DNA from 2 places in the Lacticaseibacillus zeae subsp. silagei genome. Region 2 is predicted to be linked to the other one. Evidence: predicted binding sites of a transcription regulator. Region 2 holds the regulator's gene; the other holds the start of a gene.
What was found. Region 2 encodes LexA, which represses DNA repair genes until DNA is damaged. Its sites were predicted from a motif close to CNAACANNTGTTNG; they were not measured.
Positions count from the first base shown of each region.

Region 1: LACZS1_RS00910 (glycoside hydrolase domain-containing protein) is a predicted target of LexA. The motif match lies at 11,611-11,624, and genes of this name have one in related genera.

Region 1 is NZ_CP132484.1:176,954-193,573, reverse strand. Features, by position in the region: gene LACZS1_RS00970 (MFS transporter) at 1-237, opposite strand, end outside; gene LACZS1_RS00965 (HesA/MoeB/ThiF family protein) at 215-955, opposite strand; gene LACZS1_RS00960 (MoaD/ThiS family protein) at 1,039-1,302, opposite strand; partial or broken gene LACZS1_RS00955 (transposase zinc-binding domain-containing protein) at 1,466-1,615, opposite strand; gene LACZS1_RS00950 (aspartate-semialdehyde dehydrogenase) at 1,686-2,744, opposite strand; gene dapF (diaminopimelate epimerase) at 2,748-3,755, opposite strand; gene LACZS1_RS00940 (aspartate kinase) at 3,757-5,136, opposite strand; lysine riboswitch at 5,778-5,957, shown strand; gene lysA (diaminopimelate decarboxylase) at 6,145-7,494, shown strand; gene dapD (2,3,4,5-tetrahydropyridine-2,6-dicarboxylate N-acetyltransferase) at 7,504-8,208, shown strand; gene LACZS1_RS00925 (N-acetyldiaminopimelate deacetylase) at 8,215-9,366, shown strand; gene dapA (4-hydroxy-tetrahydrodipicolinate synthase) at 9,631-10,536, shown strand; gene dapB (4-hydroxy-tetrahydrodipicolinate reductase) at 10,533-11,300, shown strand; gene LACZS1_RS00910 (glycoside hydrolase domain-containing protein) at 11,654-13,822, shown strand; gene LACZS1_RS00905 (hypothetical protein) at 13,901-14,428, opposite strand; gene LACZS1_RS00900 (hypothetical protein) at 14,936-15,370, shown strand; gene LACZS1_RS00895 (hypothetical protein) at 15,464-15,940, opposite strand; gene LACZS1_RS00890 (hypothetical protein) at 15,990-16,517, opposite strand.
Region 2 is NZ_CP132484.1:700,602-717,221, forward strand. Features, by position in the region: gene LACZS1_RS03270 (glycosyltransferase family 39 protein) at 1-1,113, opposite strand, end outside; gene LACZS1_RS03275 (GtrA family protein) at 1,100-1,507, opposite strand; gene LACZS1_RS03280 (response regulator transcription factor) at 1,715-2,410, shown strand; gene LACZS1_RS03285 (sensor histidine kinase) at 2,407-3,699, shown strand; gene LACZS1_RS03290 (iron-sulfur cluster biosynthesis family protein) at 3,822-4,202, opposite strand; gene LACZS1_RS03295 (nitroreductase family protein) at 4,433-5,092, shown strand; gene LACZS1_RS03300 (alpha-hydroxy-acid oxidizing protein) at 5,144-6,250, shown strand; tRNA gene LACZS1_RS03305 (tRNA-Ala) at 6,403-6,475, opposite strand; tRNA gene LACZS1_RS03310 (tRNA-Ala) at 6,501-6,573, opposite strand; gene LACZS1_RS03315 (permease prefix domain 1-containing protein) at 6,674-7,684, opposite strand; gene LACZS1_RS03320 (PadR family transcriptional regulator) at 7,719-8,039, opposite strand; gene LACZS1_RS03325 (SemiSWEET family transporter) at 8,212-8,517, opposite strand; gene LACZS1_RS03330 (hypothetical protein) at 8,671-8,970, shown strand; gene LACZS1_RS03335 (zinc-binding alcohol dehydrogenase family protein) at 9,012-10,037, opposite strand; gene LACZS1_RS03340 (hypothetical protein) at 10,301-10,663, shown strand; gene LACZS1_RS03345 (hypothetical protein) at 10,754-11,233, opposite strand; gene LACZS1_RS03350 (AI-2E family transporter) at 11,226-12,392, opposite strand; gene LACZS1_RS03355 (hypothetical protein) at 12,868-13,062, shown strand; gene lexA (transcriptional repressor LexA) at 13,189-13,815, shown strand; gene LACZS1_RS03365 (hypothetical protein) at 13,916-14,380, opposite strand; gene LACZS1_RS03370 (AEC family transporter) at 14,412-15,359, opposite strand; gene LACZS1_RS03375 (flavin reductase family protein) at 15,381-15,998, opposite strand; gene LACZS1_RS03380 (hypothetical protein) at 16,255-16,620, opposite strand, start outside.

The sequences.
Region 1 (16,620 bases), 520 kb from region 2:
AAACAATTTAAGCCTTCCATATTTATCTGCTAAATAACCCACTGGCAGCGATGATATCATCCCTGTTATCGCAGATAAGGTTAGCCCTATCCCAATAATACTCGGAGATACGTGACTGTACGTAGAGAAAAAAACCGTTGAGACACTAACGAATGATCCAGTCCCAAAGGAATCAATTCCTGAAGAAAGCAAAGCAGCAAACTGTATATTGTTTCTAGGCTTTTGTTTTCTTACCACAGGCTGGACACCTCGGATTTTTTGGTATAGGAAGTTTATAATAATCATTTTGAAAGTTTGAGCAGGACATTAAATAGCCTCGCGCTAGCTCTCCTTCCTTCAAAGCAATCTTTAAGACTTCATTAGCACCCATAATCCCGGCAATCCCTGTTCCAATGCCCCAAACAGCTACAGGACCTTTTCTGCTTTCAGGCAAATCTGGGAATGCACATTGTAAGCATGGATCATCGTCAGTTAGTCTTGTAAACGCATAACCATATCCATATTGAGCGGAGACATGAACCATTGGAACTTTATAATCAACAGCATACTGATTCACCATCAATCGTTGCTCAGGACCATCTCCGCCTTCTAGGATCACATCAAATCCACCCAACAGATCATCTATGTTGTCGGGAGTTACCTTTTCGACTGAGTATTCTATTTCAATGTCCGGGTTGAGCAATCTTAACTTCTTGGCAGCGGCTACGGCTTTATATTCACCAATGTCCTCAGTTGTATATAGAATCTGTCTATTCAGGTTGCTTAACTCTACCCTATCAAAATCAATAATTTTAATTTTGCCGATGCCAGCAGCTGCTAGATAATACAGAAGCGGCGACTTCACACCACCAGCGCCAACGCTAACAACGCTAAAGTTGTTTATTAATTGTTGGCCATGCTCCCCAACCTGAGGCATGAGTAATTGTCTATTGTACCGTGAATTGTTAAATTCCATATTATTCTCCTAAAGTTTAAAATATGTGATATTTATAAAATAAAAATGGCCACCTGATTGTAGGTGGCCATTCTTATTTCCGTTTAGCCATCGCAGGTCATAACAGAGGCAAGCATAACCTCGTCATTAGGATTGACTGGTTGATCAACGGTTGCCAATTTTCCGTTAATCAAGACGCGGCAAAGAAGCCGTGGCTTATTGGTTCTCTCATCAAACAAGTTATGTTTCAGGTCGTCATCTTTGAATGCAACATCTTTAACGATCTCGCTCACAGTAGAGCCAGAGGACAAGATGGATCCCTTCCCAAGGCGACCTTCTGCAATACCACGAAGTTTAACATTGACCATAAAATCACTTCCTTTACTTTTGATAAGTCAAAGTTAAGGCAAGCCTAAACAAAATGCAACCCAAATTTTAAAAAATAACGTTTAATTGCTGCCTTATGCTAATTTGATTATCATTTTAAGTTCAGAAGCACAGAGCGCTTTTGGGTCGCTTTTACTTTGCAAAAGCGACCCATTTAGTGTCACGACAGCCTTCACAAACAAATAAACGATAACCTTTTTGAATGTCTCCGCAAGATTCAAATTTGGCAACCTCTTTTTTTACCACTGGCCGAATTCTTCGTCCATGGTTCTTCAAAAGTTTATAATCCTTTATACGTTAAAAAAACCGACACCACCCCGCCGCCAAACAGCGACCATACATGGTATCGGTCCTAACATATTTTTTACTTCGGCTGAATCAAGCCCATCGCATCCATCGTCTCCGCAATTTGCATGGAATTCCATGCGGCACCCTTGAGAAGATTATCGGAAACATCCCACATGTGGAAGAAGCGTGGATTTTCTGCATCGGCGCGAATACGCCCGACAAAGACCTCTTTACTGCCAACGGCGTTTCTGGCTTGCGGGTAAAGTTGCTGGCTCGGATCATCTTGAACGACAACGCCGGGCGCCGCTGCTAACTTCGCGCGAATGGCGTCAGCGGTAGCATTGCTATCTTCCACTTCGAAGTAAACTTCTTCTGAGTGAGCAATGGGAACCGGAATGCGGACGCAGGTGGCAGTGACCTTAATCGCATCGCTGTTCATATCGCCGGCCATGATTTTTTTGGTTTCGTGAATCATTTTCCATTCTTCGTGACTGTAGCCGTCTGGTTCGAAAACATCAATCTGCGGCAAGGCGTTGAAGGCGATCGGATAGTGCTTCTTATCGCCGGCAGTCGGTAAAATTTTCGGCTCCAGCGGCTTATCATCCAGTGCTGCCCGGGTTTCATCGAACAATTCATTCATGGCTGACTGTCCGGCACCGGAAACTGCCTGATAGGTCGAGACGACAACCTGTTTCAAACCAAATGCCTTACGAATAGGCTCCAGCGCCGTGACCATCTGAATCGTTGAACAATTAGGGTTAGCGATGATACCTTGATGATGGCGCAGCGCCTCAGGATTTACTTCTGGCACAACTAACGGAATGTCCGGTTCCATCCGAAAGGCGCTGGTGTTATCAACCACCACGGCGCCGGCTTTAACGGCTGCCGGAGCGAACCGTTTGGAAACCGACCCACCAGCGGAAAACAGTGCAATGTCAATGCCTTTGAACGAATCATCGGTTGTTTCGTGAACAGTTAATGTCCCATCGCGAAACGGTACCTTTTTGCCTTCCGAATGCTTACTTGCAAGTGCCAAAACCGATGCAATCGGTAGTTTGCTTTCTGCGACCATTTTCAACATCCGGGTTCCAACGGCTCCGGTTGCACCCACAACTGCTACGTGATAACCACTCATTTTTTAAGCTCCTTCTGTCAATGTGTCAGCCAATGCGCGATGCGGTAATGCGGCAACAAACCGCTCATAAGCCGCCTGCTCGCCCGTCTGCTTGATAACCGCCTGCTGCAAATCGCCGTCGATCAATGCTGCTTCTGGCAACGTAATCGTGGCGGTGACTGTCGCATTGCCGATTAATTCAATCCAATAATGGTCGTGGTCGCGGTGAACCACCGTTTTGACCATTCCTCCTGGATTATACACGGTATTGACGCGATCCAACGCCGCTTGGTGAGGATGGGTCAAAATAAACGCCAGGGTCGTGGCTGACATGCCGGTGCCGCAAGCATTGGTAAACCCGACGCCGCGCTCATAGGTCCGGGCAAACAGCGTATCCTGCCCTAAGATTTCGGCAAATGTGACGTTAACCCCTTCCGGAAAATAAGGATTCTCCCCGTTCAATTGCTTGCCAATCCGTTCAAGATCCGGACCAGCCAACTCGTCCTTGGACACAAACGCAATCAAGTGCGGATTGGGCACGGCAACCGCGGTGAACTTCAGATGCGGATGAATGGCCGGCAAAACGGTGTCAACAATGCGATCCGTGCCTAAATTGGCAAACGGTAATGCTTCTGGCGCAAAACTAACCGGTGAAATTTCAACCGAATACGCCGGCACACCCGCCGCTAATGGCTCTTGCTTGGCGACGGCCAAATCCGCAAAGTCAGTGTGGACGCGGAATGACGTTTGGCCGGTTTTTTCACTTAAATATCGCGCCACCGTCCGCAACCCGTTGCCACAAAGCTTGGCAAAACTGCCATCCGTATTAACGACGGTCATTTTTCCCGCTGTTCCGGGTGCGTCCGTAATCGCCAAAACACCGTCCGCACCACCTAACAAACCGGTCTCTTTGTTAGTTAAACGCTGTGTCAGTGTGGTTAGCTGATCATCAGACAACGGCTGGGTCAATTGAGTCTCATCCAATAAAAAGAAACTGTTTTCGGAACCGTGTACTTTTTGCAATGTCACCATGTTAATGCACCTCCAGACGCTGATTAATCGGAATGAAAAAAGCGTTGTAAATCGCCTTGACCGCGCGATTGGCTGACTCCCGCGAGGTGCCCAGCATCAGTGAAATCTGCGAGGCGCCTTCGTTGATCATCGAGACGTGAACGCCGGCACTCGCCAACGGCTGCAAAATCGTCTGAATCAAGCCGGTCCGCTGCGCCATCCCTTCGCCGACAACCATGATAATCGCGTAATCATCGATCCACTTCAAAACATCGGGATGGACCGCCGCTTGAATCTCATCGCACACAGCCTTCCGCTTGGCCTCGTTCAGCTGCCGATCATCCAAAATAATCGTCAGATCGTCAATCCCACTTGGCATATGCTCATAGCTGATGCCGTGCCGCTCCAAAACCTGCAGCAACTTCAGCGTAAACCCGACTTCCTTATTCAACAGGTAACGATGCAGGTAAATGGCGCCGAAATGTTGCGAACTCACGATGCCGGTAATGGCGTGCTTCGGGACAAAATGCTGCTCGGGAACAATCATGGTCCCGGGAGCATCGGGATGATTGGTGTTCTTCAAATTAATGGGAATCTGTCCCGCAATAGCTGGCAAAATCGCTTCATCATGGAAAACGCCAAACCCACCATATGATAGCTCTCGCATTTCCCGATAAGTCATTTCCTGAATCATCTGGGGATTTGCCACCACCCGCGGATCAGCTGCAGCGACCCCATCAACATCGGTAAAGTTTTCATATAAGTCTGCATGAAAACCGTTGGCGAGAATGGCTCCGGTGATATCGGAACCGCCTCGTGAAAAAGTGGCAATCGCGCCTTTACTGGTATACCCATAGAAACCAGGAACTACCAGCACACCCAGCGGTCGACTAAAAGCTTCCAGATGCGTGTAAGTTTCACGTGAAACTTCTGCATCATTCGGATCATCGGTCACCATGATCCCCAAGTCTTTTGGTTCGCCATAAGTGGCTTCAATACCTTCATGATTCAAAACGGCGGTCATCAGAAACGCATTCAATTTTTCCCCGCGAGCCTTGAATCCGGCCATGAGATAATCGTGATTGGTAAATGTCTTTTTCGGTAACTGGTATAGTTCTTCGCTGATTTGCTGCATGACTTGGGGATCAAGTCCGAAGTCATCGGCAATTGCTTGATAGCGCGCAACAATTTCCTTAACGACTTCAGTTGCATTTTCATGGCGCAAGGCCGCCTGGGCATACTGAATCAGCAAGTCCGTCACTTTAACGTCGCCGGGATGCCGTTTACCAGGTGCGCTGGTCACCATCACCTGCCGCGCAGGATTTGCTTTCATGATTGCCACAACTTTGGCAAACTGCGACCCATTTGCTAATGATGAACCGCCAAACTTTACGACCCGCACGATAAACTGCCTCCCTAATGGGTTCTCTTTCGCAAGCAACTTGCAGCTATTCGCTCACAGACATCGCGCCAATGAAATCGCGTTTCGCCAGCTCGTTTCTGCAAATGAGAACTCTGTCATTTTATTTTGTACTTTAGCAGACTCTCCCAGAAACACAACCCCCAGCGACGGCGGAAAATCGGCATGTTTTGGCGGCATTGCATAGAAACAAAGTGTTGAAATTTGTTTTTAATTTTTTTACTCAAACGGGTGATGAAGTAGTTGAGGTTGTGACTGGCGGAAAGTGGGCTGGCGCAGGAACGAGCTTGTATGTGAAGAGCTTAAGCGCAATGGCTAAAGCCCGCGCCATCACGCCTGAGGCCACTGGTTTTCTCTGCTGCTCTCTTAAACGCGTTCACTGGGCCAGAAACCTGCGTGTAAGGACCTTGGACGCAATGGCCTAAGCCCGGGCCATCACGGAGGCCACTGGTTTTCTCTGCTGCTCTCTTAAACGCGTTCACCGGCGCAGAAGTCTGCGTATAAGGACCTTGGGCGCGATGGCCTAAGCCCGGGCCATCACGCCCAAGGCCACTTATACTCCAACTTCTAACCGCGCCGGTTCACGCTCTTGACGCTTTCGTTTTTTTATTATAGTCTGGTGATAAACAGATAGAGGTTGCAACCAACATGAGTATCCGAATCGAGCGAGATCCTTCGCGGTGACGTTTGGTGAAAGGGGCGGTTGCCGAAATGGGGGCGCCGGGATCGGCAAGCCTGTTGGGCCAGGGTTGAATAAATCCTGTACTGTCGCTTAGAAACCTAAGCGGGGCGCTATCATTCAAGTAGATTGCAAGTTGGGATCTTTTTGTTTGACGCGTGGCCAAACAAAAGGATCCCTTTTCGTTTGCCGTCGCCCTGCCGTAACGCGTTCACTGGGCCAGAAACCTGCACATAAGAGCCTTGGTCGCAATGACCACCTGTGCTCCGGTTTCTAACCGGCCCAGTCCACGCTCAAGGAGGATGCACGTTATGAATTTTGCTACAAACCAAGAAGGTCAATTAACCATCGGCGGGGTTGCGGCCAGTCAACTGGCGCACACGTTTCAAACGCCGCTTTACGTGTATGATGTCGGAGCGATTCGCCACCAGATTCGCGCGTTTAAACAAGTTTTTGAGGCTGCCAACGTTCGTTATGCTGTCAGTTATGCTTCCAAGGCGTTTGCAACCATTGCGATGTACGATGTCGCCAAGGCTGAAAACATTCATGTCGATGTGGTTTCTGGCGGCGAATTATACACGGCTCAAGCCGCCGATTTTCCCATGGCAAAAGTCAGCTTTCATGGCAATAACAAAAGCAAAGCTGAACTGCAACAAGCACTGGATGCCGGCGTCGGCACGATCATTGTGGACAATTTTCACGAATTGGATTTGCTTGATGAGCTCTTGAAAGCAGCAGTTGGCCAACAAGATGTTTTGATTCGGGTCGCTCCCGGAATTAGCGCCCACACCCATGCTTATGATCAAACCGGCCAAACTGACAGTAAATTCGGCTTTGATCTTGAAAGTGGACAGGCAGATGAAGCCGCCAAGCGGATTTTAGCCGACGAACATCTGAACCTGCTCGGCATCCACGCCCATATCGGCTCGCAGATTTTTGAAGTGGCCGGATTTGAAGCCGTCACCCAAAAGCTGCTGGCTGTCCTTGATAATTGGCACCGGCAATTCGGTTTCACCCCGCAAGTGCTTAATGTCGGCGGCGGTTTCGGCATTGCTTACACCAGCCAGGATGATCCGCTGCCGCCAGAAGCGTTTGTTAAAGCCATTCTGAGTACCCTCAAAACGCAAAGCACCCATCTTGATTGGCCGCTGCCGGCAGTCTGGATTGAACCGGGACGGTCGATTGTCGGCCCCGCCGGCTACAGTCTTTACACGGTCGGCAGCCGCAAAGACGTGCCTGGGTTGCGGCCGTATGCTGCAGTTGACGGTGGCATGGGTGACAACATTCGGCCCGCCCTTTATCAGGCGCAATACACTGCGGTGGTTGCCGATCACCCGACCGCCAAGCCAACCGAGCATGTCCATCTCGTCGGCAAGTACTGCGAATCCGGAGATATTTTAATCGACGACGCCCCATTGCCCGCCACGCAGCCAGGCGATGTGGTTGCCGTTTTCGACACCGGCGCTTATGGCTACTCCATGGCATCCAACTACAACCGCAACCCGCGGCCGGCCGTCGTTTTCGTTGAAAATGGCCAAGCTCAGCTGGTCGTCACGCGCGAAACTTACGCTGACTTGATTCAGCACGATCACCACTACGCCGCACCGAGCTCGTCAACACCCGCAACCACCGTCAACAACGCTACTACCGCAACCAAATAGGAGGCCATCATGGCACAATTAGACACCCAAAAGATCATTTCAACCATTGCCAACAGTCAGAAAACAACACCCGTTAAGGTCTATCTCAAAGGCGAGTTAGCTGATATGCATTTTCCAAAAAGTGTGCACGCATTCTTTGGGGAGCACACCGGAACGGTCATCGGCGACTGGGCAGTTATCCAGCCAATTTTGAAAAAGGCCAAGCTTGACGACTACTATGTCGAAACTGCGGGCCGTAATACCGGCGTTCCTTTGCTAGATATCAAAGCGGAAAATGCTCGGATTGAACCCGGCGCGATCATTCGTGACCAGGTTCTGATCGGCAACAATGCAGTGATCATGATGGGCGCCATTATCAACATCGGCGCTGAAATCGGCGATGGCACCATGATCGACATGGGTGCGGTGCTGGGCGGTCGAGCGATTGTCGGCAAATATTGCCATATTGGTGCCGGTACCGTTTTGGCTGGCGTGGTAGAACCACCGTCAGCAAAACCCCTCACAATCGGTGATCACGTCATGATCGGCGCCAATGCCGTGGTTCTTGAAGGCGTGTCGGTCGGCGAAGGAGCGGTCATTGCCGCCGGAGCTGTCGTCATTAACGATGTGCCGGCACACACGGTGGTCGCTGGCGTTCCGGCCAAAGTCATCAAGCAGGTCAACGATCAAACGGAAGCCAAAACCGTCCTGCTCGACGAACTCAGAAAGCTGTGACTTTTAATGAAGGAAGCTGAATTGATTGCCATTCGCCGCCAGCTCCACCAAATTCCCGAACTTGCCTTGCAGGAAAAAGAAACGCATGCCTTCCTACTTAAAACGGTGCATAGTTTTCCGCAAACCTTTCTCACTATTCGGACACTGCCTAAATTGCCGACTGCCTTACTGGTCAAAGTTCACGGACAAAACCCGCAGCGGACCATCGGCTATCGAACCGACATTGACGCCTTGCCGGTGACGGAAGAAACCGGCTTACCGTTTAGCTCGCAGCATTCCGGCATCGCCCATGCTTGCGGCCATGACATGCACATGACAGTGGCGCTAGGAATTCTGGACTATTTCGCCCACCACCAGCCAAAAGATAATTTGATTTTCTTCTTCCAACCGGCCGAAGAAAGCAAAAATGGCGGCAAATTGGCCTACGACATGGGCGTTTTCACCGGTGATTGGCACATCGACGAGTTTTACGGGTTGCATGATCGCCCTGACTTGCCAGCTGGTACCATCAGCACGCGGCTTGGCACCCTTTTTGCCGGGACAACTGAAATCAATGTCGATCTCATCGGGAAAAGCGGCCACGCAGCCTTGCCGCAAAATGCCAACGATATGATCGTGGCCGCTGCCAGTTTTATTAACCAGATTCAGACCATCGTCGCTCGTAACGTCAGCCCCACCGACAGCGCGGTCATCACGTTTGGCCTGATGCGCGCCGGAACCATTCGCAATGTGATTGCCGGGCGCGCCCACTTGGAAGGTACTTTACGCGGATTCACCCAGAAACAAATCGATTTCTTACAGCAACGTATTCGCGATATTGGTCAGGGAATCGCCGCCAGCTTCAACTGCGACGTCAACGTTGATTTGAATCAAGGCGGCTATTATCCAGTCGAAAATAACCCGCAGCTGACCAAAGACTTCATTCAATACATGCAAGCCGATCCAGCCGTTACGTTTGCGCCCACCGGACCCGTGATGACCGGGGAAGATTTCGGCTATCTATTAAATAAAATTCCCGGCACCATGTTCTGGCTGGGCGTCAACGATCCGGATTCTCAACTACACGCTGCCGACTTTTCGCCAGACGAAGCCGCGCTGGCACCAGGAGTCACAGCGGTTGTGCATTTTCTGGAACATCGGATGGCGGAAAATAATTGAATCAGTAGCTATCGCTATTGACTCATGCTTGATGCGCCGATGCGACTTTCACCATCCGCGCTCCGGAGCATTTGGCGCAAGAGCTTACCCGTAAAAGGCGCTGGCTCACGCTCAACCATAACGCGTTCCCCGGCGCAGGGGTCTGCGTGTAAGGACCTTGGTCGCAATGGCCTAAGACCGGGCCATCACGCCCAAGGCCGCTTACACTCCGACCCCTAACCGCGCCGGCTCACGCTCACGCTCACTTTAATTGGAGGTTTTTGAATGCAAAAAGCAGAATTGATCACCGCGATTGTGACACCGTTTAATGATCGCGATGACATTGACTATACGGTCATGCAACGGTTGGTTGATCATCTGATTGCAGAAGGCACCGATGGCTTTGTCGTTGGCGCCACCACAGGTGAAGGGCCGACGCTCAGTCATGACGAGAAAATCAACTTGTACACGCGGTTTGTCGACATGGTTCACGGCCGGGCGCTGGTCATTGCCAATTCAGGGTCGAACAATACGCGGGAAACCGTTGATTTTACCCATGAAGTCGGCGGTATCGCCGGAATTGATGCGACACTGGTGGTCGTGCCTTACTACAACAAACCTGATCAAAACGGCATGATCGCCCACTACACGGCGGTCGCGGCCAACGCGCAAAAGCCGATCATCATTTACAATATCCCTGGCCGAACCGGCGTTGAGATGCTGCCGGAAACTGTCGCAACGTTGGCGCAAAACCCCATGATTCAAGGTATCAAACAATGCGGTAGCCTCGCCGCCCTGAGTGACATCATTGATCGAACCAAGCACGACGCGTTTAGTGTCTGGACCGGTGAAGATGCTCAGGCGCTGACGATTAAAACGCTCGGCGGTATGGGCGTGATCTCGGTTGCTTCCCATCTTTACGCGCACAGCATTCGGGAAATGTATGCGGCATTGGATCGCGGCGACATCACGACGGTGGCTGCGCTGCAACGACAACTATTGCCGAAAATGGCTGCCTTATTCCATTTCCCATCGCCTGCTCCGACCAAAGCCGCGCTCAACGCATTAGGCTTCAACGTCGGCAGCCCGCGTCTGCCAATACTGCCATTAACTGCCAAACAACAGCAGGAACTCGCCCATCTTTTAGGCGTTCCGGAACTATCAGCCATTGAAGCGGAGGTGCTCGCATGATTCACGTTCTTGTCGCCGGTTTTCGCGGTGCCATGGGTCAAAAAACCGTCAAAATGATCCAGTCACATTCAGATTTCGCATTAAGTGCCGTTTTTGACCCTAAAATAACCATCAATAACCCGCAAAATTACGGATTACCGGCTGAGGTCAAAGTCCTCAACCATTACGATCAGCTCAACGCTAACGTCGCCGATGTCTGGGTCGACTTCACCAATCCCGACGCGGTCGCCGCTAATACCGAAGCCGCAATTAATGCGGGCATCCATCCGGTCATTGGCACAAGCGGGATGGCGCCAGCTGATCAGAATCGCCTCATCAGGCTGGCCAAAGCGAAACACCTCGGCGGCCTAATCGCACCAAACTTTGGCCTCTCCGCCGTTTTATTGATGAAATTTGCCCAAGAAGCCGCCGCCTATTTTCCTGATGCCGAAATCATTGAAATGCACCACCAAGACAAAGCCGACGCCCCTTCAGGCACCGCCATCGCCACCGCGCACAAAATCGCCGACGGACGTACCCAAAAGCCATTGTCCACCATCGACAACGACGCCCGCGGTCAGCGCATCGATGACGTCCCTGTCCACGCCGTTCGCCTCCCCGGCTACATCGCCCATGAAGAAGTTCTCTTCGGCGGCCCCGGCGAAGCCCTCACCATTCGCCAAGACTCCTTCGACCGCCAAAGCTTCATGCAAGGCGTTGCCGTCGCCATTCGCAAGGTGCAGGAAGCGGATCAGTTGGTGGTTGGGTTGGAGAACTTTTTATAGAAAAAGGACACCTTCCATTAAAAATTTGCACCTCGCTCTCTCAATTACTAGACGGCCTTGGTCTACAAGCGTACCATCGCAAACTAACAAGTGACCACTAACTGGTCGCATGGCAGAAAATAAAAATCGTCCCACCAGCTATTTTGCTGATGGGGCAATTTTTTATTTCTAGAAATTTTTAAAAATATTTACGCGTTTCGAACACCTGTTCCCACAACGATTCCCGCCATTTCAGCATCTGTTTGACTTTATTTTTAGAAAAAATCAGTTGTCAATTTAAAAAAATGAGTGCATACTGATTTTGTTGAACCGAACGTACGTTCCCTTTAGCAATTATACGAGGGGGTTTTAACATGGCAGATCAAGCAGTATTAGAAGTTCAAAATTGGCTCAACGCGACTTATGGCAATGTGTCAGGTTTTGAGAAAGTAAATCCAGATGGTCATACCGGGTGGCCAACGATTTACGCATTACGTGAAGCATTGCAACACGAACTTGGTATCACGGATATTGGCGAAGGATTTGGTCCCGCAACGCGGTCAGCGCTGGCTAGCGTTGTTGGCAATCTGAAACCAGGTTATACAGGTAACATTGCACAGCTAATCCAAGGTGCCTTTTGGTGCAAGGGTATCGATCCAGGAAGCAACTTGAATCAAGAGTTTTCAACTGCAACACAGCAAGCCTTCAAAACCTTACAAACCGATGCAGGACTTAATGCAGACGGTATTGTAACCGTTAATTTAATGGCAGCACTTTTCGACATGAGCGCCTTTGTTCTGGTCGCTGGTGGCGATAAAAATGTTCGTCAATTGCAACAATGGCTCAATGCTGACTATAGCCAATACATTGGGATCATGCCTTGTGATGGTATTTACCAGCGCGATACCAATGTCGGTCTCATTTATGCGTTGCAACGTGCACTTGGCATCTCTGCTGATGTTGCAAACGGGAACTTCGGCGATGCTACCAATGCAGCTTTGAAAGCAGTGAGCCTTTCTGTCGGAGCTACCGGTTTACTCGTTAAAATTGTCAAATACGGCCTTTATCTGAACAGCATGTACGATGGCGATTTTGGCGAAAACTTTGGATCCGATGTAGCAACAAGCATTATCAAATTTCGCAAATTCATGAAGTATCCAAACGAAGACTCCGGTGTTGCAGACTACACAGTCATCAAAGGGCTCGTTACCAGTAACGGTGACACAGGCCGCGATTCAATCGCGCTCGATACAGCAACCCAACTGACGGCATCTGATGTGCAACATTTCCGCGACTATGGATTCAGCATCGTTGGCCGGTATCTCACAGGAACAGTCGGTGCTGATTTCAAACCAAAGAATCTTACGTCAACAGAAGTCAGAACAATTCTGGATGGCGGCTTAAAGTTCTTCCCAATCTACGAAGATGGTGGCTACGTTGAAAGCTACTTCACTGCCGCCCAAGGTCAAAAAGACGGACAAACGGCAATCAGTGCAGCGCTCAGCTTAGGCCTACCTGCCGACACTGTCATCTATTTCGCGGTAGACGTTGATTTTCAGGAAGGCGACATTGATGGGACGGTTATTCCGTATATCAATGCTGTGCAGAACGTTTTGAATCGGTCAATTTACAAAGCTGGCATTTATGGGACTCGAAATGTTTGTCTTCACGCTGAGAAAACTGGTATAGACTACAGCTTTGTTGCCAATATGTCGTACGGATGGAGTGGCAATTTAGGATTTAAGATGCCAGACAACTGGGCGTTCGACCAATTTGTCGAATATCCAATTTATGGCATCGACATTGATCAAGATGCGAGTTCCGGCCGAGACCAGGGTGTTTCAGCTGTCACAGAAGCAACACCAGCAACACAAAAGGCGTACGTAGCGAACCGACTTTTGAGCATTTTCCCTGACTATCATAATTTATTTGGTACCATCAATTGGACGGTCTCCTCCCCTACACAACATATTACGACCCCGTTAGCCGACTACTATGTCACTTTGGAGGACAAATGGTCAGCAACCGTAGTCGATAATAAAACAGGCGTTCTGACAATCCAAGATGCTAAAATCATTAATGAATCTACCGACATCTTAGAACAGTTCGAAAGCGCCATGTCCTCATATAATGTTGGTGATTTAGCCGGAACCTTTAACAAGCTCGCCCCGATGATCGGGAACGGTGCCATTAAAGCTGGTCTAGCTATTCGTGATGGGATGGTCGGATTTAAAGTTGCAATTGAGAGTTCTGTAGAAAACACAAGTACAAGTTCTTCTGTGGAAAATCAATTTACTTTGACATTGGAGACTTATATTCATCAGAACTTCATCCCACAAAATGATTACGTTCCTGTTTATCAACCAATTTCAGAACCAGATCCCACTTTCGTTGTAACCCTAGAGAAAGTTGGAGAGGTCACAGTTCTTGGGATTCTTGTTGCAGGGGCAGTACTAGCGACCGCCGTTACGGCAGGTTCCGCAGCACCAGCTGTCACCGCTTTGTTCTCCCTACTGGCAATACAGCTGTTCGGTAAAGACTAAAGCAAAGGTAAGAATCCTCCACTAAAGCACCATCGTCAACCCCAAATGTATCCAGTTTAAATCAACTGGGTACATTTTTTAATACAACCAGAGCGCAGCCCAGTAAAATACTCCAAGGTTAATGAATCCTTCTAGAATCAATACGGCAAGATAAACATAGTACCATCTGGCCCCATGATTCTCTAAAATCTTTACGCCTCGATTAACTAGTAGATACTTCTTAAGCTGTCGATTTTTATAAAACCGAAAGACTTGCTCTTCTACAACAAATACAATGTTAGCAAATAAGCAACAAAGACCGATGCTCGGAAAAAGATAAATCCCCGTGTTCTCTGCTGCGTAAAGGACTCCAGCCGAGAAACAAAACACCCCAAGATAGAAGCCTAAAAATTGCACGTTTATCATTATTTCAAAGAAGGCCTGTCGTTGATTGAGAACCGCCTCCTGTTTTAGAACTTTACCTTGTATAATCTGATCAAGATTTGAATTTTCAAAACTGATTTTTCTGTTTTGTCGTTCTTTTTTTAAAGCAATATTTTTAAACCTAAGTGTCAATGCCAGTGTCACCATTGCAAAAATGTGGGGGATCAAGTATGTAAATTCCATTTCAACCATCCTTTCAGCATTAAAGCTGGTCCCTATACAAGCAAGTCGATTTCTTAACGATATCATGAATTGCAGTGTACTTCCTCAGAATTTCGATTAAACTCAATACATAAGTAAAATGACATCTCTGTCTTGAGTTTAACTGTTTTCATTCCCACACAAAAGCTTGACACTGGCTCTTTTGGGTAAACGCCAATTATAAGCTTGCACCCCCGTTTAATTTTCACCTAGGAATTAGTCCGCCTTAATGTTTAGTTAAGAGCTCTCGGTTTCAAACGGCAGGCCTTTTTAAATGTGTCGATTTATCAGATCATATGATTATGGCACTAAATTTTTCGCCAGTTTGGAGAAATAAAATGAAGATCAGATTATATTTCAAAAAAAGTACGATGCTTTTTGTGATCTTGCTCAGTATCCTACTGACAACTGCAAACCTCACTGGCATTTTTTTGGATTGCGACAACAATCTTACTGTTGCTTCTCATCGCTTTTCTGGACGGTCGCAAATTGCCATCAATCCATTGGCTTCTCAAAACGCTCCGAGTCGGCGCTGTCCTCTGCCTGCTCATGATTTCTTTAAGCGTTCATGAAACCGGATTTTCAACTGGCGGTGAGGTATCGGCGCTACAAATGTCTTATTCGCACAGTACAGCCATCACAATTGGCCAAGGAAAATTCATGCTGACAGAAGCAGATAATATGGCCGGTCATACAAAGACCTACTTTTTCAATTTATACGAGCGACGGCCATTTTTCTTTCATCGCGTTAATCCAACTTTCTGCTTCATAGAGTCAACCAATAAAATTCCAAAGCGAAGTTACTTATGGATTTTCAAGAATATCGTGCTTAAACATCGATTGTCGGTCACTGAGCCAGATACTGAATACATCAATGGAAGTCCCGATCCCAAAGAGTTTGTCTCATCGCAAATTAAATTTTAAAAGTAAATTCTCTTTAGAAACAGCGATTTTAAGCTGGAGCAGTACGGGAACCTGATATCCGTGCTGCTTATTTGTACGCTTAACCTTATTTTTTTAAAATGAACTCATTTCAAAAATCAAAAAGATCAGGAAACTCCCGAAGTCTCGAATCACAACACCTGCCAGCCTCTTCACAAATGAAACCTCTGGCAACTTATTCTCGTTCGTCCTGCCGACGCGCTGGAGAAAAAAAGATGTTGCGGATGTATAAATAGCGAAGAACAGTAGAAAAATCGAGACTATTAAATAAGCATCCTTGGTGCTAGCCGGCAAGACCGTAATAGCCCCCAGCGAAAAAGAAAAAATGAAGATATAGCTGATTGTCACACCGGCTAGAATACGATTGAAAATTTTCCCGATTGCATTATCGATAAACTTTCGATCTATCGCCTCTCTGCGCATAATCTCAGAACGGCTCATTTTCAAACGCTTCTCTAAGTTTTTTCGAAACCTCTCTTTAATTATTCGACTGTAAACGGTCATTGCCACCCAAAGAACCGCGGTTAAGATGTAAGGCATGTAAATATCCATCGTTTTCTTCTCCCCAATGTACCCAGTTCAGATTACCGTGGTACATTTTTTAATATAGCCAGACTGCCATTGCATAGAATAATCCAAGATTAATGAATCCTTCTAAAATCAATAAAGCAAGGTAAACATAGTACCGTCTTGCCCCGTGATTTTCTATGATCTTTACACCTCGATCAACTGCGAGATACTTTTTAAGTTGTCGTTTTTTATAAAGCCGAAAAGCTTGCTCTTCTACAACAAACAGGATATTAGCAAACAAGCAGAAAACACCAATGCTCGGAAAAAGATAAACGCCAGTGCTCTCCTCTGCATAAAGAACTCCGGCCGAAAAGCAAAAAGCGGCGATGTAAACGCCTGCGAATTGCGCGTTTATTAGTATTTCAGTGATGAAGTGTCGCTGATTTAGAACTGCCTCTTGTTTCAGAACTTTGGCTTGTAATTCCTGATCGAGATTTGAATTTTCAAAACTGATTTCTCTGTGTTGCCGCTCTTTTTTTAAAGCAGAATTTTTAAACCTGAGCGTCAATGTAAGTACCACCATTGCAAAAATGTGGGGAATCAAGTACGTCAGTTCCATTTCAGCCATCCTTTCAGCGTTAAAGCCGCTTCTCATGCGAGCAAGTCAATTGCTGAATGGTATCATGAACAGCAATATGCTTTCTCAAAATTCCGAAAAATCT
Region 2 (16,620 bases):
CTGCTTTTTAGTCCCAGTTGGTGGTGTTCCGCCTTGGGTGTTGCCGGTACCTGGTTGACCGGACGTGCCTTTAGTTGACTTGCCACCTGGTGGATTGCCGGTCTTACCGGTTGCGCCAGTTGGTGGGGTTCCGAACTTTCCTTTGGTTCCGGTTGGCGCTGTTCCTTTTTTGGCTTTAGCGCCGGTTGGTACTGTACCGGTTTTTCCCTTGGTTCCGGTAGGCGCAGTCCCGGTTTTACCTTTAGTGCCAGTTGGTGGGGTGCCACCGGTCTTGGACTTGGCATTATTCCCCATGCCTGGGAAAGCTGCGCCAGTACCGGTTGTTTGACCTAGTAAGCGTTCAGTACCGTTATAGCCAAAAGCCAATTCCATTTCCGAGTTCGTTTCAGAACTGCCGACATAGGGTCGCTGAGTCGCAGCAGTCGAATCAACCTGCATTGGCCAGGCTAATGTAGTAACCGCCATGGCGACAGCCGCAATGCCTAGTGTGGTAAGGCGGCGCCAAAGTTTCTGGTTCGAGGCGATCCAGTAGAAAAGCAATAGGGCCGGCAAAATCATAAAGGCCTGAAGCATTTTAATATTGAACGAGACGCCAATTAAGGCAAAACTGACAACCACCAACCATGGCTTGCGGGTGCTAATGGCCTTCATGAGGCACCAGCTCGCAAGCAATAAGAAGAATTGTAAGGTGGCGTCCATATTGTTTGTCCGCGAATCCGCAACCACAATCGGCGTCAAAGTGAGTGCCAGTGCGGCTAGTCGCGCTGCCCAGGCATTAAAGCGTGGCTTGATCATGTTGTAGATTAAGGCAACGCTGCCGATGCCGAACAAAATGGATGGTAGGACAACTGACCAGCCATGAACGCCGAAAATTTTGGCGGAGATGGCCATAAACCACAGTGCGACCGGTGGTTTATCAACTGTAATAAAACCAGCGGGATCAAAAGCGCCGTACCAGAAATTGTGCCAACTTTGAACCATACTGGTAATGGCGGCGGTGTAATAATCATTGGCATTGCCTGCTTCCCAGATGTTCCATGCATAGAGAAATGCTGCGAGAATTAAAATGCCAATGAGCCACCAATCAACCGTCCATTGTCTAATTTTTTTCATGTGCCGTGACTCCCTTTTCTCGGAATACCCAGAACTTACTTAAAAGGAAGTTCGTCGGGACAGTAACCATAAGCGAAAACATCGGTGCTAAAGGCTTAGGTAAACCCAAAGCATCATTCCAGAAGCTGGTCAGCACCAGACTTAAAATAAATGTGAGGCCATAAGAGAAATAGTATCGCGGCGCTACATTTTTAAGCTGGCGATGATCTTTGACTTTGAAAACCCAGGTATCATTGAGGAAAAGTCCCAAGATGGACGTTAACCCATAACCGACACCCATTGCAGCGGTCGGATTGATCAATTGGTATAATGTCAGATAGATCAGATAAGTCAAAATGGTGTTGATCCCTCCGACGAGACCGAAGCTAATGAATTGTTTCAGCTTTAGGCGCATCGTATCGCTCCCTTCCTGATGAATGGGATTAGTATGCGATGTGCAGCATAAATTAACCTTAAAGAAGGGCACGTTTTTTCTTAAGAAGGTTTTATGGTTGGCGTGTTAGGTTGAAATAGTGGTTGAGGTGATCGGCCCTAACACATTTGCTGGCGCAGACTTCTAAGTGCGCCAGCTCACGCTCACTCAAATAATTAGGAGTAAAAAATGACGGTTAAACCAAAAATTCTTGTCATAGAAGACGATCCGGATTTGAATGAAAGCATCATTGATTTTATTCGGGACTTTTCCGAACCTGAAGCCGCGTTAACCGGGGCGGATGGTTTGTATCAGGCCGAGGAAGGTGTGTTTGATGCGATTATTCTGGATATCATGCTGCCGGAATTAAATGGCTTCGACTTGCTCAAGCAGTTGCGCGCCAAGCAGGTGAAAACGCCGGTGCTTATTTTGACGGCTAAGGATGCACTTGCCGATAAGTTGCGCGGGTTTGAATTAGGCGGGGATGATTACCTTACTAAACCCTTCCACCGCGAAGAGCTCATTATGCGGCTCAAGGCGTTGTTGAAACGCACTGGACACTTTTTTGATGATGATGGCTTAACTGCTGGGCCATACGAAGTGTATTTAAATCGCCATGAAGTGCTGATCAATGGGCAACCCGTTTCGTTAAATGGTAAGGAATTCGACTTGCTCGTGTATTTGCTGCAGAATCAAAAAACCATTATCACGAAAGATCAGATTTTCGATCGACTTTGGGGCTTTGACTCCGAAACCGCTGTGAGTGTGGTTGAAGTTTATATGTCGAACTTACGCAAAAAGTTAAAACCGCTGAAAGTTGACGGCTGGATTAAAACCATTCGCAATGTTGGCTATATTTTTCAAGAACCGGAGGGCCGTGAATGAATGCAGATAAAGGAATTAAACGGCAGCAACGGCGCTTGTTTGTCGGGCAACTACTGAGCTTTGCCGGACTTTTCCTGGTGCTGGGATTGATCGTCTTTTTTTTGTATGAACGCTCGGTTTATCAAGATATTGACCATACGTTAGAACAGCAAAAGACCATGATCATCAAACCGGCAACAGGGATGACGACGCCCAACGCCCCACGGCAGCCGGGAGGGAGTCGGCCGATTTCGTTTCGGATGAATATGGTGGTCTTCAATAAAAAAGGCAAAATTATTAATCAAGCCATGCTGGGCGAACGCTTTTATGCGTATTTCAAGAAACTGAAATTGGATCGGCAGGCGCTTAACAAACTACAGACTTTAGCGACCTCGACTGGCACATTTCGAACATTGTTGGTTAAAGTGCCGCAGACGGCCGCTGATCCACAATATGCCGGTCATTATGTATTGATTTTGCAGAACACCGATGCCCAGGAAGCAGCTATTCGCTCGTTTCGGCAGGTTTTGATTGTGACGATTATTTTATTCTGGGCGTTGGCGCTGGGATTGTCTTATTGGTTATCGACGCGGGCAATGCGGCCGATTGTGCGGTCATGGCAGCGGCAACAGGATTTCGTTGCGGATGCCGCCCACGAATTGCGGGCACCGCTGGCCGTGATTCAAAGTAAACAGGAATCCCTGCTGACAAAACCGCAAGCCACCATTATCGATGAAAGCGAAGCAATAGCGACTTCGTTGGGCGAAACCAAGCGTTTGCGGCAGTTGACGGATGACTTGTTGACGATTGCCAAGGCTGACAGCAACACCATCGAAATCGAGTTAACTGACCTGCGCTTTGATCAGGCTTTAGCGCCACAGCTGGCGTCTTATCATGACATTGCCAAAAGTCAGGACAAGTCCTTTACGACCAAGCTGCCGGCAGATGGCCATGCTTGGTTTGATGCAGCTCGGATCAAACAATTGCTGGTGATTCTGCTAGACAATGCCTTCAAATACACGCAAGCAGGTGATTCAATTTGGGTCGAAGTCACGCAAACGCCGCGGGACTGGCAATTGATTGTCGGCAATTCAGGACCGAATATTGCCGATGCTGACAAATCCCGAATTTTCGAACGCTTTTATCGCGAAGATGCCTCCCGCAGCCGGCAAACTGGCGGCAGCGGCTTGGGATTGGCCATCGCCCGGTGGATTGTGACGATTCATCATGGTCACATTGAGGTCAAAGACGTCCATCCCCACGGTGCCTTATTTGTTGTGACGCTACCAAATAAGCCGCGTGGAGCTTAATTGCCAAATGATGGCAAACGAAAAGCAGTCGTTCCGAAGCTTGAAATAGCTTTTGGAACGGCTGCTTTTAAATTTCAGTCACTTTTTAAACAACGCTTGGTGACAAAATCCTGATACGACGATTAACGGGCTGGATTATTGCGAACCCCATTGGCTTCCGTGAAGTCGATAAAGCCCATGTTCGTATCAATATCGCCGCCATCACCGCTTAAAATCAACGTATTAAGTGTCTTATTGAAGTGGACATTCATATTTGCATTTAAATCTTCTTGTGAGTAACCCTTGATCAGAATCGGCCCGAGGTTGCTATCAATTTTCGTATCATAGTCGGTTGCCGGATCACTGGCTTTGACCACATTCAGTGAAAACTGCACCTGCATATGAATCATAGCGTGTTGTGAATAAGGACCAACGCCGTCTTCAAAGGTCAAAAGTAGTTTCTTGTCCGGATCCAAATGCGGCTTGATCTTGTCAACAGCACCTTCGTCAAAATGAATTTGCATGCAATCAACTCCCTTCGCCGTAAACATAGGCTGATTAGGAAGCAAAAGCAACTGATTCGACTCGGTAATTGGCTCAACGACGCTGTGGATGCGGTGTTACTTGGGGTGGTGGGTGAGGAGTTGCCGATGTTCGGTCACCCGCCTCATGCATGGGGAATCCTTTGATTATGGACTATATTATTTCGATGAAAGCGATTAATATATTTATATAAGAAATGAGGTAATTCAAAATGACAGACACAGTAACAGCACCAAAGTTAACGAACAACGATTTGGCCAATGTGATGTTTGACCGCCATTCAGTGCGGAAATTTGATCCCAACGTCAAAATCAGCCGGGATGAATTGCAGGAAATGATCAAGCAGGCAACCACCGCACCCTCGGCATGTAATCTGCAATCGTGGCATTTTGTCATCATCGATACACCGGAAGCAAAAGAAAAATTGAAGAAAGCGGCCATGAAGTTCAACTATCCGCAAATCGATACGAGTTCAGCCATTATTTTTATCGCAGGGGACACGCAGTCGCACGAAGTCTATCGCGATGTCTGGACTAAAGTTTACGAAGCCGGCAAGATCAGTAAAGAGAAACTTGACCAGATTTTCAATACGTTCTTGCCACTTTATGAACACGCTTCACCGGAGTTTCTGACCCTAGACGCAACCATTGATGGCGCGATGGTCGGCATGCAACTGCTTTTGCTGGCGCGTGCTCACGGCTATGATGCCAATCCTTGGTCTGGTTATGACTTTAAAACCATCATTCCGACGTTGGGACTGGATCCAAAACGGTTTGTGCCAGTTATGGCGATTGCAATCGGGAAAGCAGCGGAAAAACCACTGAAAACCGACCGTTACGATGTCAATCAGTTAATTGACTACTTGGTATAAGTCGTTGACAAACCAAACGATCCGATCTCAATGGAAAAGAGGAAATAAACAATGATCGATGCAGTTAAAACCGATCCTTTCGGTAAAGTAAACGCAATTGACGTGTTGGATCTGGCAAGTCTGGAAGGCCGCGCAGAGAAGGTGCTCGGGCGTGGCGAATTTGGCTACATTAGTGAAGGTTCCGATGATGGCTATACAATGCGCCGGAATACCACCGCGTTTCAAGATGTCGAGATGCTCCCACGTGTCTTACAAGGTGTTGAAAAACCAGATCAGTCAACAACCTTCATGGGCGCTAAGGTGGCTTCGCCGTTACTAACGGCCCCCATTGCCGGAAACACGCTGGCCCATTCGAGCGGTGAACTGGGTTTGGCAAAAGGCGCAAAAGAAGCCGGCATTATGATGTCACAAAGTACTTTTGCCTCCAAACCCATTGCCGAGACTGCTGCAGTCAGTGATGGTGCGCCATATATGTTTCAGCTATACATGCCAAAAGACTGGTCATATTGTGAGTATTTGCTCGATGAGGCCAAAAATGCCGGTGCGTTGGCGATTATTTTGACAGCGGATTCAACGCTGGGCGGATATCGCGAAAAAGATGTCATGAATCATTACCATCTGAAAGGTCGGCTTGCTAATCTGGAAGGCTATAATAGCGGACAAACCGGCGTGGGTGCAGGTGGGTTGTTCAAAGAATCCATGCAAAAACTAGATTTGGCACTTATCGACAAACTTGCCAGCTACTCAGGCTTGCCCATTATTATTAAAGGCATTCAGCATCCTGATGACGCCGTTGCGGCCATAAATGCAGGCGCGGCAGGAATCTATGTCTCTAATCACGGTGGTCGGCAGCTTGACGGAGCACCTGGAGCGATTGAGCAGTTGCCGGCGATTGCGGCCGCGGTCGATCATCGGGTACCGATCATTTTTGATGGCGGCGTGCAGCGTGGAACGCATGTGCTCAAAGCCTTGGCACTTGGCGCAGATCTTGTCGGCGTTGGTCGGCCATTCAGTTATGGCTTGGCGCTTGGCGGCTGGCAAGGCGTCAAGGCAGTAGCTGATCATCTGAAAATGGAAATTAATATTGCCATGCAGCTAACCGGATGCCAAACGATTGAGGATGTTAAACGTATGAAAATTAAGACGCGCTTTGCTTAATTGATTAGCTGGGCCCTTTGTTTCAGGTGTCAGCAAACACGTTTAGATGAACATGTGTAGCCATTTTTGAGAGCACGCACCTGTTGCTAATTTTATACCATGCAAAAGGCGCCACGTACGAAAGTCATGTCTTTCGTACGTGGCGCCTTTTCTGGATCTTAACGGACTTGAACCGTCGACCTCCTGCATGCCATGCAGGCGCTCTCCCAGCTGAGCTAAAGACCCGCTAATTAAGTAGCTTCAAAGCTAATGGATCCAAACGGACTTGAACCGTCGACCTCCTACATGCGAAGCAGGCGCTCTCCCAACTGAGCTATGGACCCAAAACACAAAGACAATTGTACTGAACTTCTGCGGTTGTGTAAAGAGGATTGTCCTTGATACATGACATAGGATTGCCAGCCTTGCTATAAACGACGAATTTTACAAGGATTCATCTCGCTGAGCGATTAGTGAAATGATGATATTTTGGCATGCACCGCCGATGATGAAGATGACCCAAGAATAGGTCCATGTGTGAAAAAGGAATGAAACTAGGAAGTAGGTCACCAGGATAAGCGGCCAGTAAACTTGGCGGAAAAGCGCGATGTCTTGGCGGGCGCGTTGATTGTGGTGGTGCTGTGACGTATTGAAGTTGTCACGATGGCTATGATGAAGGTGTGGCTCAGGATCCGGCACAGCTGTCGCGTCAGTATAGCGCTTTATTTGCGAATAGTTGATGGCGACATACACAATTAAGTAGGTTCCTAGTCCAGCAATGATGAGGAACAAGGCACCACCGGCATCGTCGCTGATAAAATGCGATAAGTAAGTGGACAGAATTGGTGGGATCAACGCGCCAATACAAATCATAATGCCCACGATTAAACCTGCAGAAAATTGCCGCTGATACGTATCGGTTGTTTCTTGGGCAAATCTTTTGGCGCTTTCAGACAAGGACCGGCCATTGAGCCGCTTCTTTTGGAGGCTAAACATGGTGCCGGCCCAAATGAAGAGCCCCACTGCGACAGCATCGAGCAGAAACATGCCGATGATGCCGAAGACCTCAAGCGAGGAATCCGTTGTATAGGCGGGCAAGGCGACGCTGATACAACAAAGAAAAACGCCGAAAGCAATTTGTGTCGCAAACCGGTCGGCAATGTGCCAAAAATGACTGAGCTCCGTTTCAGAAACGGCATCATCAGGCTCCGTAGTTGTGTCGGTGTCTGCGTGGTCAGCCTGAGGCGCTAGCCCTAGATCCTCCCGTAATTCATCAACAGAGCCAAAAGCACGAATGACGGCACCGATTGCAGTTTCTTCGCTTTTACCCTCGCGCAACAAATCACGATAATAATCGCGCATATTGGCAAGCATGTCGGCTTTGGCCTGGCGCGTTTTCGGGTTATCCGGAAAAGAAGCAAATAGACTGTCTAAATAAGCTGTAATTGTATCCATGGGCGATCCTCCAAGGTTCAATTTTGGCAAACAATTAGTTCAAAAATAAATCGACCACATGCTTAACCTGATGCCATTCTTCGGCCTTAACTGCAAGAAAAGCGCGGCCGCTGAGAGTGATGCGATAATAAGTGCGGGGTTTACCGTTCGTAACATCACCCGGATAAGATTCAATATAGCCGTTTTTGCTCAAGCGAGTAAAGGCGGCGTAAAGCGTGGTTTCACGAATCATATACTGGTCATGGGTGCGCTCGCGGATTTCTTTGCCAATTTTGTATCCATAGGAATCACCTTGTTGCAAAATGGCAAGGACGAGTGCGTCGTTGTAACCACGCATGGCATCACTACTGATCACGGCGCTCCTCCTTTTGCGAGTTTTATACTGGTGTGCGCGAGAATACAGATGAGACTGATCTTGATTTTGCTGACTGATTACTTCATCTGTTGGAGTAATATTAACATGATGCAACCATTAGGTAAAGCAAAAAACACCTTCATATCAAGAAGGTGTCGTCAGATTTACTTGATTAGTGGACAAAAACCGTGACAAAGGTGATTAAGCCAAACAGGATACCGGGTACATTGGCAATGATGATGGGCCAGTCTTTAGCTGGTTTCATCCAGCCATAACCGGTCCACAAGGTGGCATTGATCATGGCCACCAACGGCTGAATCGGATTCACCGGTGTTCCAGAAAAGTTAGCCATGATTTCCGGAATGTACGAAACATACATTAAAATACAGGTAAAAGTTGCCAGCCTGCTGAGGAGATTCAGTCGCTTTGCTTTAACGGGGTCAATACCACTGTGATATTTTCCATTGTCAGCTTGCATCAAAAATGCCTCCTTTTGGAATAAAATAACCGTAACACGATCGAACGTGAAAACCAAGGAAGGCATTAACGTGTGATAGAATCAAATAGGCGGCCTGACTTAGGTTGTCAGCTTTAGATTTTTTTCTGAAAATGAACGAAATGAGGGAACATCATGGCAGAACAAGAAGCAGATACGGTCACACGCGTGCAAAAACAAGAAGGCGCCGATGCCATCATGGATAAAGGATTTGTGACCGAACGGGATATTCCCGAAATGATGGCGGCGTCTTGGAGTGAAAAGCTATTGGCGGCGATTAATGACGAATTGCGGTTGCGTACTGTTAGCAATCGCGCTGTGTTACAACGGTTCCATTATTATATGGGCGATGGCTCCATTATTTACGATCCGGGACAACTTAACTCGGAAGGGGCCAAGATTGCGTTGCAACATGCACTGGGGTTCCGGAAGTAGTGGCCTTTTGACTGATGCCTTCTAGCGTTTTGAAACTAGTTTTAGTCGCTGAAGGTTCCGGTTAAGACGACTTTGCCGACCATATGACCCGCCTCGACAAGTTGGGTGGCGGCCTTTAGGTTGGCAACATTAATGCCGGTAAATTCTTTGGTCACCGAAGCTTTGATCTGGCCGTCTTGATACAGCGTCAAAAGCTTGCTTAGAATCGCACCTTGTGTGGCAACATGGTAGTCAAAGTCGGTTTTGGCAAACATGTACTCGTAGTCAAAACTGGCCGCTTTGTCTTTGACAACGCCCAAATCAAGACCGCTTTGGGGACCGACAATGCAGCCGATGTGGCCAAAAGCGCGAATTAACTGGCTGGCAGTGGCCAGATACGGCTCCGGATGATAAAGCAAGGCAACGCCGTCAACGGTTTGAACGCCAGCATGGTGAACCTGACTCACAAGATCTTTATGATAATCAAGTGGCGTTGCAACGCCATGAGCCCGCAACCAGTCATGGTTTTTAGGACTGCTAGTTGCCAAAACATTTAAACCGCTCCACCGCGCCAGTTGACTCAGCATCGAACCGACACCACCGGCGCCGTTAATGATCAATAAGTGCTGGCCTTTGTTGGCATTATATTCCGGGATGAAGCCCATTTTTTCAAAAAGCAATTCCCACGCGGTCAAACCGACAAGCGGCAGTGCTGCCAGGTCAGCAGTGGGTGCTTGTTTTGGCGCCAAAGCGATCAGATCGGCGTCAACAGCCTGAAATTGTTGATCGCTGCCGGGCTTGCGGGTAGTTCCGGCATAGATGACACGATCGCCAACGTGGAAGGCAGTGACGGCGGAGCCGATTTGGGTAATGGTGCCGACTGCATCGTACCCGAGAATCTGTGGTGTTGTTTGTCGTGGTGCGGTTTGGCGGCGTTTGGTGTCAACCGGATTAACCGAGACCCCAGCCACTTGTACAATAACTTCATTGGGTTCCGGTGTCGGTACTGGTAGGGTGAAGCTTTGAAAACTATTGGGTTCAGTAATGGGTAGGCCTTCAGTGAAGCCGATGGCAATGTTTTTTGGCATCTGAATCGTCCTTTCGTTTGATCAGTTATCTGTTGCTATTGTAACCTTTTTATTAAGAGAGTTGGAAATGCAGTGGTTGTTTGGTAAAATATGCAAGATATTGTAGAAAACGCGTTCACCAGCCCAGAAACCTGCGTGTAAGAACCTCGGGTGCGATGGCCAAACCCGGGCCATCACGCCCGAGGCCACTTACACTCCGGTTTCTGAACGGGCTGGTTCACGCTCTTATGAAAAAGCACGTTCAATGACGAAGGAGGCAGCTCGTGAAAAAATTGAGTACAAAGCGTGAATTGATCGGCCTGATCGTTGTTTTGGTTTTGGCAGCGGCAGGCTTTGCATTCTTCGCGTGGTATACGATGCGGCCAGATGATGTCATTGGTACCATTGCAACGATTAGTTTCGGCATTGTTTTGGCTGCCTTGATTGGTATTGCGTTATTTTTGGATGCGGCGGCGACAACTCGGTGGCGCCGATTCTGGGTAGATCTTTTGTTTGCGGCGCTGATGTTGGCGCTCATTGACTACTTCTTCCTTGATACGACAACGCCATGGCAGATGTTGATTGCTGGTGCTGGATTGGCATTAGCACTGGTCGCACTGCTGGCCATTAGAAAATTAGATGAATAAACGGGCTTTGTCCTGGCTGATCAATGATAAAAACGCTTCGGAAAATTTTCCGAAGCGTTTTTTAAGTGCCCAACAATGATGAGACTGCGACTAGTTCATTCGCTGCACAGTAACTGGTACTGTCTTGGGTAATACCTTGGTTAACTCGGTCATCAGGTTCTGAAGACTTGCCTGAAACGTTAGCCGGACCATGCGTCGCTTACTAAGGGCAAAAACCGCGACGACCCATTCCTGGCCATTAGGCAGACTGACAGGTGTCAACGTGATACTAGACATGTTGGTGTATGGAATGACTCGGGCAAGCAAGCCGTTTGCGATAAGCCGAGTCGGGGCCAAGCCACCTGTTCCGGCCATAATGGACAATACCAGGAAGATTGAAATGAATACGATATACGGCATGTTGTTAACGCGGGTTGTCATGAACCAAAAGCCAAGCAACACCGCCCAAACGAGTTGTGAAACCGCATAGCGTGAGGCAAAATTAATTTTGTGTTGCCAATATAGATAATAACCAGCGAGGGCAATCAACACGATGTCTAAGCCGATCAGTAAGACATTAAAACTATTCATGAGAGACTCCTTTTTGATCAACGTCATCAGTCGGGCTGTCGGTTTCATACAAACCGGAAACCTGCTGGTACCAACTGAAGAATCGGGTCACGACAATTTTCAAAACGGCAAAACCCGGAATGCCAAGGATGACACCGACTAAACCGAAGAGATTACCGGCCGTGAGCAAGACCACCACGATTGTAATGGGATGCAATTCAAGCTTGCTGCCCATGACCAGTGGTGAAATAAGTTGCGTTTCAATTAACCATTCAATGAAGAAAACGATAATGACCGCGAGAATCATTTTCGGCGACGTCAACGCGCCCATGATAAGTGGCGGGATCATTGCCAACGCTGACCCGAAATAAGGAATCAGGTTCAATGGGCAAGCCAGCAAGCCGAAAATTAAGCCATAACGCAAGCCAATCACCGAGTAACCGATCATGAACATGATGGCCACGCACAGCGCGACCGTGATTTGGCCCTGAACATATGAACCGACTTTTTCGTTCATCTCGTGCAGCATCTGTTTGACGGACCCACGTAACTTGGTGGGGATAATATGCAGCACCATCGGCGTGAACTTGTCGCCGTCTTTAAGCATGAAGAAGAGAATGATCGGTGCTGTCGAAATCGTGATGACAACATTGCCGACAATGCCAATCAGATTTTGCAGCTGCGAGATGGTACCGGTGACGAAAGCACCTTGTTTGCCAGTGAAGAACGTTTGGACTTCACTGGCGATGTTGTTGAGGTCATGCTGCGATAAAACATTTTGCTTATCATTCAAGTCATCCAGCCATTTACCGATTTCCGTAAAAATTTGCGGTGCCGAATCGACAATGCTGGTAATTTGGTTGCTCACCGCCGGAAGGAAACGCAACAGTCCCCAGACCAGAAGGCCGATCAAAACGACGAAGAGCAACGCAATCGCCCAACCGCGATGCAGCCCGGTTTTTTCAAGGCGATTAATGATCGGAACTGTCAGATAGAAGAGAATGCCGGCGAAAATGAACGGTGGCGCGATGATACCGAGAAAATCGACCACAGGCTGGAATACCCAGGCAATTTTGGTGAAAACAAAAATAACCAGCAGGGCCAAAAGCAGGTCAATTAAGAAGACCATGAACTTGTTGTTGATGAAGCGGCGGTAGAACCATGAATCGGTACGTTTCACAGGCGATCCTCCTCTAAGGACGTTAAAGGTTATGACGCGATTTAATCAGCGGTGTCATTAGTAACCTTTACAAAAGACGACAAGTCGAGCATGAGATCTGTGGTAAACCAAGAAAGCTTCGACGTGCAGTTGCCGTTTTTTTACAAGTCAGCTGATTGCACGTGAGTCATTTTTTTCGAAGTTTCTACCCGCCAGACGTCGGATGCTTCCGTATAACAATGATACTAGACTAGCCATGATTTTTCGAGGCTAGGGTTAACTAAAATGGTTCGAAGAAGGTATCGGCGCCGTTACAATAAATTTACAAAAACACCGATTAGCCGTTACAAATATTAAAAATGCCTAAATAAGGGCGTCAAATGTAAATTTTACATATACAAAAGCTTTACAAATCAAAAAAATCAGGTATGATAAAGTCACAACCAAAACGGTGAGTCAATGTCGGTTTTACCGATACGGAGAGGAGTGACCCCATATGAATTTACTTCGCGGGGCTAAATGGACATTAATAACTCTGACCCTGGTCGCAACATTGCTGTTATTTAGCAACTATGCGACGGCCGGCATCTTGTTGATGGCTCTGGATATTTTCCTAAGCTTCTTCTATGCAGTCATCAAGAGCAGATGTGATCGGCGTCAGATGCATAAGATGCCATTATTGCATAACTAATTTGATGAAATGATCCGCAGCCGTGATGACTGCGGATTTTTTCGTGTAACGACGGCGAAAATGATTGCAAACGTTCGTTCGGTTTGGTATGCTTGGTGTAACAAATGAGAACGGAGCGGTGAGCGGATGCCAACACAAGCGAGTCAAAAACGTTGGAAACAGATTTTACAAACCATCTATGACGCGATCGAGGATCATGGGTATCCACCCACAGTTCGCGAGATCGGCAAATCAGTTGGCCTTAGTTCTTCCAGTACCGTTGCAGCATACTTAGAAAAACTGCTGGCGGCCGGATTGATCGCTAAAGACCCGTCTAAGCCGCGAACAATCGAAGTGACTGCAGCAGGGCGCGATTTTATCGGCGTGCAGGCAGAAGGTATTCCGATTGTCGGTACCGTTGCGGCCGGGGTGCCGATTACTGCCATTGAGAATATCGATGACTATTTCCCGGTGCCGGATGACCTACCATACTCGGCCGATGAGCTGTTCATGCTTCGGGTTCAAGGCAGTTCCATGATCAAGATCGGCATCCTTGATGGCGATCAGATTATTGTGAAGAAGCAAAACGACGCCGAAAATGGGCAGATTGTCGTGGCAATGACCGAAGAAGATGAAGCCACCGTCAAGCGTTTTTACAAAGAAAAGAACGGCATCCGGCTTCATCCGGAAAATGATGATATGGAAGACATGTTTTTCCCGGATGTGACGATTCTCGGCATTGTTGTGAGTTTGTATCGTCCTGCGCTTGTATAAGTGCCAGTAATAATAGACCAAGCTAAAAAAGCATTTGCCGCACACATTCAATTGAGTGTGCGTGGCAAATGCTTTTTTGTTGAGGTGACAGTTGCTACCATTAAGGACGGTTAAGCTGATCAAGATCGTCTTTTGGTACCTTTTTGTAAAATGGGCCATCCGGAAGCTGTTTCAGTAATCCCTTTTTAGTAAGTTGGAATTGAACCGTGTTGCTGGCGGCCTGTGGTTGGGCTTTGCCGGTGAAGGTGAAAATCCTTCCCTTTAAAGTCAGTTGGGCCGCAAAAATACCTTGATCTGTACTTTCAAAGTCACCATCTTGGTTCGACAATGTTTCGAGGTAATAGCCACTGGTTGACGACAACACGCGGATCGCTTTCTTTTGGTCATCCTGTTGGACAAACGCATGACCGACCAGCGTGGACAAGGTTGCTTTAGGCGCAGCTTTTTTTGCTTTTTTCCGGGTTTTTGCCGGCTTTGATGTCCGTTCACTGGTGGCTGATCGAGTTGATGATGGTTTGGCAGTCGGCGTGCCTTGAGAACAACCACTCAGGATAAGTAATAACATGAGCCAAACTAATTTTTTCAATGGTGGTCTCCTAGTGAATGAATTGGATGCAGGTCATGACGATGGGGATGACGATCATGGATAGAAGCGTGGTTTCCGTGACCATGATCGCAGCGTAGTCAGCATCGGCGTCATAAAGTTTGGCAACCACCGGCGCATTGGTCATGACCGGCATGCAGGATTGCAGGATGAAGATTTGTTTCATCAGCGTCGGAACCGGCGCAAAGGCGACCAGTGCCGTCATTAACAGTGGGGCAAAAAGGAAGCGGCCGCTGAAGATGCCGAGTGCTTCCTTGCTGAGGCGCAGTTGACTCCACCCAGCTTCGTGTAAGGCAATGCCGATAAAGAACATGGAGCCCGGAACCGTCAAATCGCCGATATAAGTCAGATCAGACATCAAAAAAGTCGGCAACTTGATATTCAGCAAGACTAACACAATTCCCAGCATGAAACCCAGTAAAGGTGGGGAGAAAACTTTCCCCAAAGCCTTTTTAAGATTAAAGCGGGCTGGTTTGGGGCCATCGCCTTGAATAAGGTAGACGCCGATGGTCCAAAAGATCGTCGTGTTGGCCATGTAATAGACCAAGACATAAGGCAAACTGCGAGGACCGAACAAGGCTAGGTTAACCGGCAGGCCGATAAAAACTGTGTTGGAGTTGAAAAACATGGACTTAAATGTGCCTTTTCGCGACTTTGGAACTTTTAACAGGTAACACACTAAAAAGGATAACGCGAAAAGTATCATCATGGACAAGACCGGAAACAACAAGTTTGGCAATAACCGCAGCAGCATACCGGCAGTGAATTTCGATGCGATGGTTACGATCATATAAGCTGGTAGAGCGACTTGGGTAACAACTTTGGCAATTACCTTGCTTGAGTGGTTATTAAACCAGCCGCGGGCAGTAAGGAAATAGCCGAGAATGATCAAAATGAGAATTTCAAGAACGCCAAAGACGCTTGAGATAAATGCGGTCAAATACCAACACTTCCTTATAAATTATTTTGGCCGCCGTAACATAAAAGTTTGACCAAGTTCGGCATAAGTAGGACCGGCGAGGCGGGCCACCGGTGCCAAAGCGGCAGGATTAACGTGTAAGCTTGGCAAATCAAGCACCGTATCGGCAAAGTGGAACTGTCGAATTTCCAGGATAAAGAGATCGGTGATAATCACCCCGGCACGATCACGAATCGGTACATATTGATAAAGTTGCGTTTCAAAGCGAATACGCGCGGCTTGCAACCCAGGCACCTGAATTTCAGTACTGGCCACCAGTGGCAGATCAATCAGGTTCAATTCGCTTTGATCCGGGGTTAAGCGGGCGGCAGTTTGATTCATCGCCTTGGTGAGATCGATGCTCACCATGTGCACGACCGCTTCATGGCGGGCCAAAAGATTCGCCGCCGTGTCTTTTGGCTGCCCGCCATCACGCAAAATGGACACGGATAGCAATGGCAACTGATTAGAGATGCCGGTTGTAAATGAAAATGGCGCTAAGTTGATGACGCCGGCCGTGCTTTGCGTCGTGATCCACGCGATGGGGCGGGGAATGATGCTGCCAGACAGCAGTTTGTATTGCTCGCGGGATGATAGCTTATTGGCAGATAAGTTGATCATAATAGCCTCCGGTGGCTGGTGAATAAGAATCATGAAAATGCTGGGGAACCTAAAAGGCACGCCATGACTGCAAGTTTAGCGCAGGCGCGAGGTGGCGTCAAAGCCATGCAACGCTTGCTTCGGTTAGGGACAATTCGAGGACTGCTGGCGGTGTGTGTACTCGGTGCCTCAAAGCCAAAAGTTCAATAAAAAAGCAATGTTAGAGAAGATTATCCCAAACATTGCTCGTTAATCAGTTGAAGGAAATGTACCCCTGTTAGGAGTTGCTGTTGCCGGTGGAAGAACTAGCTGGCTGAGTCGGGGATGGTGCCTGGCTACTGGCTTGGCTGCTCGGCGTTGGTTGGCTATTATTTTCAGTACCATTATTATTTGATGTGCCATTATTACCAGTACTACCATTGGACTGTCCGGTACTATTGCCTTGGCTGTGTTCACTTTCCACGCTCGGCGCAGTAGACGGTGTTGGCGTTACTGAAACTCTTGAAGATGGTTCGCTGTATTGCGATGGCTGATAAGTTGACGTTTCACTCGTCGTTGAGCTTGACTCAGAACTTGAAGCAGTCTGCTTTGTCTTGAAATCATCGAGGCTGAGAAGCTTCTTCTTTGAGCGTTGTAACGGCAG